Linked DNA regions of Thiocapsa bogorovii. The main gene of each other region encodes a partner of the protein of the gene in region 2 in a complex. Links are inferred from orthologs where the notes say so. Each region holds a gene or a part of one and is shown on either strand. Other genes may lie near its edges.

Region 1 (3,204 bases), 1.7 Mb from region 2 along the record:
GCGATCGCGCTCGAGCAGGTGGAAGGCGATCCGCTGCGCCGACTTCGGCCCGACCCCCGGCAGGCACCGCAAGGCATCGATCAATTGACCGAGAAGCGGGCGCTCGGACACGGCGACGGACCGCGCCTAGAAGGGCAGCTTCATCCCGGGCGGCAAAGGCAACCCGGCGGTCAGCTCGGCCATGTTCTCCTTGGCCTTCTCGGCCACGCGCTGGCTTGCACCGTTCACGGCAGCGGTGATGAGATCCTCGAGCATCTCTTTGTCGTCGCCCATCACACCGGGGTCGATCTCCACCCGACTGACCTGATAGCGGCCGTTCATGGTCACCTTGACCATGCCGCCGCCGGACTCGCCGACGACCTCTTCCAAGGCGAGCCGTTCTTGGGCCAGCTTCATGTCTTCCTGCATCTTCTGCGCTTGCTTGAGCAAGTTGCCGATTCCGCCTTTCATCATGCTGTGTCGCGGGAAACCCCGACCGGATGGCCGAGGCGGGATAGCGCACGGCGCCGAACGCCGTCCATCTCCCGCATCCTCTCTTCTCGGTTGGCTATCTCTTCACAAAGAATCCGTCGCTATGCGACATCGGACCATCCGGTTCTCCGAGCGGAGAACCGACCTAATATCCGCGAAAAACGCCTATCGATCGGCCGGCTCGATACTCCCGGCGATCCAGCTCGCATCGAGCTCGTCCTGCATCGCGCGCGCAACCGGATCCTCCTCCATCGCAGAGACCGCCGCCTGGCGGCGTTCGCCGGTCTCGCGCTCGCGCCGCTGGGCGAGCGTCTCGCGCTGCGGCCGCGCGACCTGGATGTCGAGCTTCACCGCAGTACCCATGGTCTTTTCCAAGGCAGCATGCAGGCGCGATTCCGCACCCGGCGAGCGCAGATGTTCCGCGGCCGGGTCCAAGCCGAGCGAGAGTCGCCCGTCCGCCCAGCCTTTCAGATCGCAATGATGGGCGATCTGGCTCGCGATCCCGCCCAATTCCAGACGATCGACGAGATGCAGCCAATCCGCGTGTGACCCGAGCGTGACCTGAACCGCGGCGCGCGAGGTCTCGGTCGGCGCGTGCGCGGCGGCCCTCGCATGCTGTGCGGGCGCAGGCTCGGCGACGCGCGACTCGGCAACGGGCCTCAGCATCGCGACCGGTGAGGAACCTGGCGAGGAAGCAGGCGATCCGGTCGCAGCGCCGGCGGAGTCGGCCGGGCGGGTCGGACCGCCGTCTGGGATCTCCCGCAAGGTCGAGGGGCGCACCGGCGCTCGCGTCGGCTCGCCGCGGTTGGAGGCCGGTCGAAACGCTAGGGCGCGCAGCAGGACCATCTCGAAACCGGCACGCGGATCCGGGGCGAGCGAGAGGTCGCCCTGCCCGGTCAGCGCCACCTGATAATAAAGCTGCAGATCCTCGGCCGGGAGCCGGTCCGCCAGCGCCGTCAAACGCGCGGCATCCGGATCGTCCGGGGCCAGCGTCTCGGGCACCTGCTGAACCAGTGCCAAGCGGTGCAGCAGCGCGATCAGCTCGCGCAGCAGCTCTTCGAAATCCGGGGTCAGCGAGGCCACGCGTTCGACCTCGGACAAGACACGCGCGCCGTCGCCTGCCGCCAGCGCATCGAGCAGGTCCAGCGTCAGATCGCCGGGTAGGGTTCCGAGCATGGTGCGCACGCCCGATTCCTCGACCCGCCCGCCGCCGAAGGCGATCGCCTGATCGAGCAGGCTCAAGCCGTCGCGCATACTGCCGTCGGCCCCGCGCGCCAGCAACGGCAGCGCGGTGGCCTGAAACTCGAGCCCCTCGGCCTCCAAGACATGCTGGAGTCTGGCGCGGATCTCCTCGGGCAAGAGACGGCGCAGATTCAACTGCAGACACCGCGAGAGCACCGTGATCGGGACCTTCTGCGGGTCGGTCGTCGCGAGCAGAAACTTCACATGCGGCGGCGGCTCCTCCAAGGTCTTCAACAGGGCGTTGAAGCTATGGTTGGAGAACATGTGCACCTCGTCGATCAAATAGACCTTGTAGCGTGCACGGGCCGGGGCATAGGGGACGTTGTCCAGAAGCTCGCGGGTCTGATCGACCTTGGTGCGCGAGGCGGCATCGACCTCGATGAGATCAACGAAACGCCCGCCGTCGATCTCTCGACAGGCCGAGCAGACCCCGCAGGGGCGCGCGCTCACACCCTCCTCGCAGTTCAGCGCCTTGGCGAGGATACGGGCGAGCGTGGTCTTGCCGACACCGCGGGTGCCGGTAAAGAGATAGGCGTGATGGAGCTGGTCGCGATCGAGCGCATTGGAGAGTGCGCGGACCACATGCGATTGTCCGACCAGATCATCGAAGCTCTTGGGGCGCCATTTGCGGGCGAGCACCTGGTAGGACATGCGTAGTTCGAGTCGGACGAATTCCGTGTGGGGCAGAGGCTGAGGTGGATAGAAACGCTCATTCCCGGCGCCGGATCTTCCCGGTGGCCACCGCGTCGTCCATCCGGCTTTGACCGCGCGACCTCGGGCGCCGTGTAGGCGACGGCCGTCGATCCTCATGACATGCGCGGCGTCCTTCGCTCGTCCGTCCCCGATCGAACGGGAATCGAGGCCCCTTTGGACCTTAGGGACGGGGCGGCGGCCGACGCCAGCCACACCCCGGCACACGCTTCAACCGCTGCGGCTGCTCCCTTCCGGGCCTGACCGGGTTCACGGTTTCGCGTTGCGAGGGGACCGGCGCAAGCCACCATGACATCCGAACCGAGGCCAAGCCCCGAATCGACGCGCAAGGTTAACAAAGCCCGAGAGCGAAGACAAACGCCCGACACCCGAATCGACCCGACCGCCCGGGCATGGCAGACTTGTGGTGTCCGACCCGTGGCCGGGTCCGAGCATCCGACACGGCGGAACCCGCCGACTCGGGACCCGTGCAAACAGACCCGCCGAGGCATCCTGATCCCCATGCGTGCTAACGCTCCACTCATCCTTCTACTCGGGACGCTGGTCATCGGCGCCGACGGCAATCTCGCCGCCGAGACCGAGCTCCCCGCAGCCGCGCCCTCCGACACCCAACCGGACGTCTGGAACAGAACCCTCGAGACCGCGACCGACTGGTGGCAACGCTCGCGCGACTTTGCCGACCGAGCGGTCGCCGATGCCAAAGGACTCTTCGCCGACGATCAGGACTTCGCCCAAGTCTGGGGTTCGGTCGTCCCGACACTGGATTCGGCGCTGGCCCTG
Region 2 (3,208 bases):
GAGTCGGCGCCGGGGCAAGACTGTCCCGAAGCACGATCCATTATACGGGAACGTAGGCCGAAGCGCTTCAGGCGCCGTACTGCGCGCAGATCAAGGACATCGGCCGGTGATGCCATCAAGGCAAGGACGTCGGGGGGGGTGGACGATCGGCGACGGCAGCGGATGTCACGATACCCTGTTCCACGTGGAACATCGTGTCTTGGTGGATCGATCCATCCTTGATCTCGGTCGGATGGTAGCCCAACCGAGCGACCATCCGCTGTCCCTCCGCTTCCTCGAACAAGCGCCATAATCGATCGCCCGTAGCGGTGTCGAGCTCGGCGTCGATGTCGTCGAGAAGCCAAAGCGACGGGGCAAGACCTTTCCCGCGGTGGACGCGCTCCGCGGCGAGTTGAAGAAGGCACACGGCAACCTTTGCCTGCCCGCGTGAGAGTCGGGGTGGAGCGCGGTCCCGACTGATTCCGATATCCGCTCGATGCGCTCCCGCGAGCGTTTGCCCGCGCTGAATGTCGGCACTTCGCCCCTGCTCCAGGATTTCGGTCAAGTCGCTGTCTCGGGGCCAACCGCGCTCGAATACAAGCTCGAAATCGTCAAGGAAAGAAAAGTGGTTCGCGAGCGATCTGAATTGAGTCCGCCACAGGTCTACGAAGGCCTCGCGTTTCTCCGTAATACGGGCGGAAAGTTGGACGAACGTCGGATCCCAGATGGACACGCCGGATCCGGCGTGTCGGAGCGCTGCATTCCGCTGAGCGAGGACACGACGAAGATCGGCCCGCAACCGTCCAAGTCGATGTTCCACGTGGAACACGTTCCAGTCCAAAAGCCCACGCCTGAGCATCGGCTCCCCTTCCAAAAGAGCCTGAGGATTCTCACCCACGAGCTTGACCCGGAGCGGGCTGTCGCTCGGCGGGAGCGATCCCATCGCGACACCGTTGTACCGCCTCAGACTACCCCGCCTGCTCCGCTCGAAGACCAGCGTCGACTCGCCCGATGAGTCCGCCTCCCGAAACACCCCTTCGATCAGGGTTCGAGTCTCGCCGTCCGTCGTCAAAGATCCTGCCTTGCGACCCCGAAAACTCCGGCCTCGGGACAAGAGATAAACGGCCTCGAGGAACGTGGTCTTCCCTGCTCCGTTGGCGCCGGTCAGCAGGATCCGATGGGATTCTTTCCGAAGGTCCAAATCCACACTGCGGAGGTTCCTTAGATTCGTGACCCCCAGCCTCAATAGTCGCGGACCGATCAAACCGTCCATCAACCCCTACGATCACAGACGCATCGGCATAACGACATACGTTTCATCCTCGGCGCCGACGCCGCGCCACACCGAACTGCTCCCTGCATCGCTGAATCGGACCTCGATCTCACTACCCTCGACTGCCCCCAAAACGTCCGATAGGTAAGCCACGTTGAAACCGATGGCAACGGACTCCCCGTTGTAGTCGAGCTCAATCTCCTCCTCCGCCTCTTCCTGCTCGGGATTGTGCGCCTGAAGCCTCAGGACGCCATCCTCGAACGCCAATCGAACACCCCGGTACTTCTCGTTCGACAGAATCGAGGTCCGTGCCAAAGCTCGCTTGAGCGCATCGTTGCTGACCCGAGCAACCTTGCCGAGCTCCCGCGGAATGACCCGTTCGTATTCCGGGTAACGACCATCGACCAGCTTCGATGTCATCACCATCCCGCCGACCGCCAGACGAATACTCCTCGACCCAACCGAAACCGAGACCGGCTCGTCAGTGGATGAGAGTTGGCGACGAAGCTCAAGGATCGTCTTGCTCGGCACGATGACCTGAACGCGCTCCGAAAGATCCAGATCCAGGCTTCGATGAAACTTGGCCAGCCGATGCCCGTCGGTCCCGACAGCCGTAATCCCCGAGCGATCCCACTCCACCAGCAGACCGTTCAGGTAATAGCGAACATCCTGCTGGGCCATTGCGAAGGACGTCTTGTCGAGAAGCTGTCGCAGGACACCCTCGGGAACCTTAACATCCGCCCCATCGATCTCCGCGTCCATCAAGGGGAAGTCTGCCGCCGGCAGCACCCCGAGCGTAAACCGACCACGTCCAGCGGTGACGACGCAACGCTCCTTGTTCAGTCGAAACCGGATCTCCGTGCCTTCGGCTAGGTTCCGACAAATATCCATCAACTTTCTCGCAGGCAGCGTGGTCTCCCCTTCTTGAGGAACTGACGCGCTACAACTCGTTCTGACCTCCACTTCCAGATCCGTTCCGCAGATGTCGACCCGGTCATCGCACGCCGACAACAACAGGTTCCCGAGGATCGGAAGAGTTTGTCGACGTTCTACGACGCCGACGACCTTGCTGAGCACAGGCAATAGACTTTCACGGTTGACGACGAGCTCCATCGTGATCTCCTAATACTTAAGAAACTTAAAAAACCTGTAGTAATAAGGCCTGTGCATGAGTGTGCGGCAACCCACAATCCGTTACGAAACAGTCACGTCAACCTGGCTTATGGCCGGCACAACCTCTGGGCAGCCTGTGCATAAATCTCGCCTTCAACTGCGTGCGTTTTCCGTGAACACGTTATCCACAGCTATGAGGTCAGAGTTCTCAACAGGTTTTTGTAATCCTCTTCGATCGATGCGTCGCTGTCGCGAAGGTTTTTGATGGTCCGAGTGGCGTGAAGGACGGTCGTGTGATCGCGGCCCCCGAACGCTCGACCGATTTCCGGGAGACTATGCTTCGTCAGCTCCTTCGCGAGCGCCATTGCGATCTGTCGCGGGCGTGCGATCGAGCGACTTCGTTTCGCCGAAATCATGTCGGAAGTCCGGAGCTTGAAATACTCGGCCACCGTCTTCTGGATGTTTTCGATACTGACCTGTTTGTCCTGTGCGGCCAACATATCCCGAAGCGCATGTTTTGCCAGTTCCATGCTGATGGGCTTGCCGGTGAACTGAGCGTTCGCGACGAGGCGCCGCAACGCCCCTTCAAGTTCTCGGATGTTCGAGCGAATCCGCCGCCCGACGAAAAACGCAACATCCTCCGGGAGATCCACTCCCCAAAGGCTGGCCTTACTGTGCAGGATCGCAACGCTTGTTTCGAGGTCGGGCGGCTCGATCGACACCGTCAGTCCCCAACCGAACCGTGACTTCAGACGCTCTTCGAGGCCAACGACCTCCTTCGGGAAGCGGTCACTGGAGAGGACGATCTGCTGGCGCGACTCGAACAGCGCGTTGAAGGTGTGA

What was found.
Region 1: the proteins of dnaN (region 2) and dnaX are in contact, whole or in part, in a cryo-EM structure (PDB 8GIZ), measured with the Escherichia coli proteins. The link is inferred for Thiocapsa bogorovii from one-to-one orthologs.

Annotation. Positions count from the first base shown.
Region 1 is NZ_CP089309.1:4,521,439-4,524,642, reverse strand. What follows is about bases 1-2,889. They hold dnaX (DNA polymerase III subunit gamma/tau), read right to left. Parts: upstream 2,365-2,889; coding sequence 637-2,364; downstream 1-636. Other genes in these bases: LT988_RS20045 (YbaB/EbfC family nucleoid-associated protein), read right to left, coding at 127-450; recR (recombination mediator RecR), read right to left, coding at 1-111. In the rest of the region: LT988_RS20030 (hypothetical protein), read left to right, coding at 2,926-3,204. UniProt on the Escherichia coli protein: Part of the beta sliding clamp loading complex, which hydrolyzes ATP to load the beta clamp onto primed DNA to form the DNA replication pre-initiation complex.
Region 2 is NZ_CP089309.1:2,816,275-2,819,482, reverse strand. What follows is about bases 316-3,208. They hold dnaN (DNA polymerase III subunit beta), read right to left. Parts: upstream 2,366-3,208; coding sequence 1,265-2,365; downstream 316-1,264. Other genes in these bases: dnaA (chromosomal replication initiator protein DnaA), read right to left, coding at 2,557-3,208; recF (DNA replication/repair protein RecF), read right to left, coding at 316-1,252. Also shown: more of recF, read right to left, coding at 116-315. UniProt on the Escherichia coli protein: Confers DNA tethering and processivity to DNA polymerases and other proteins. Acts as a clamp, forming a ring around DNA (a reaction catalyzed by the clamp-loading complex) which diffuses in an ATP-independent manner freely and bidirectionally along dsDNA.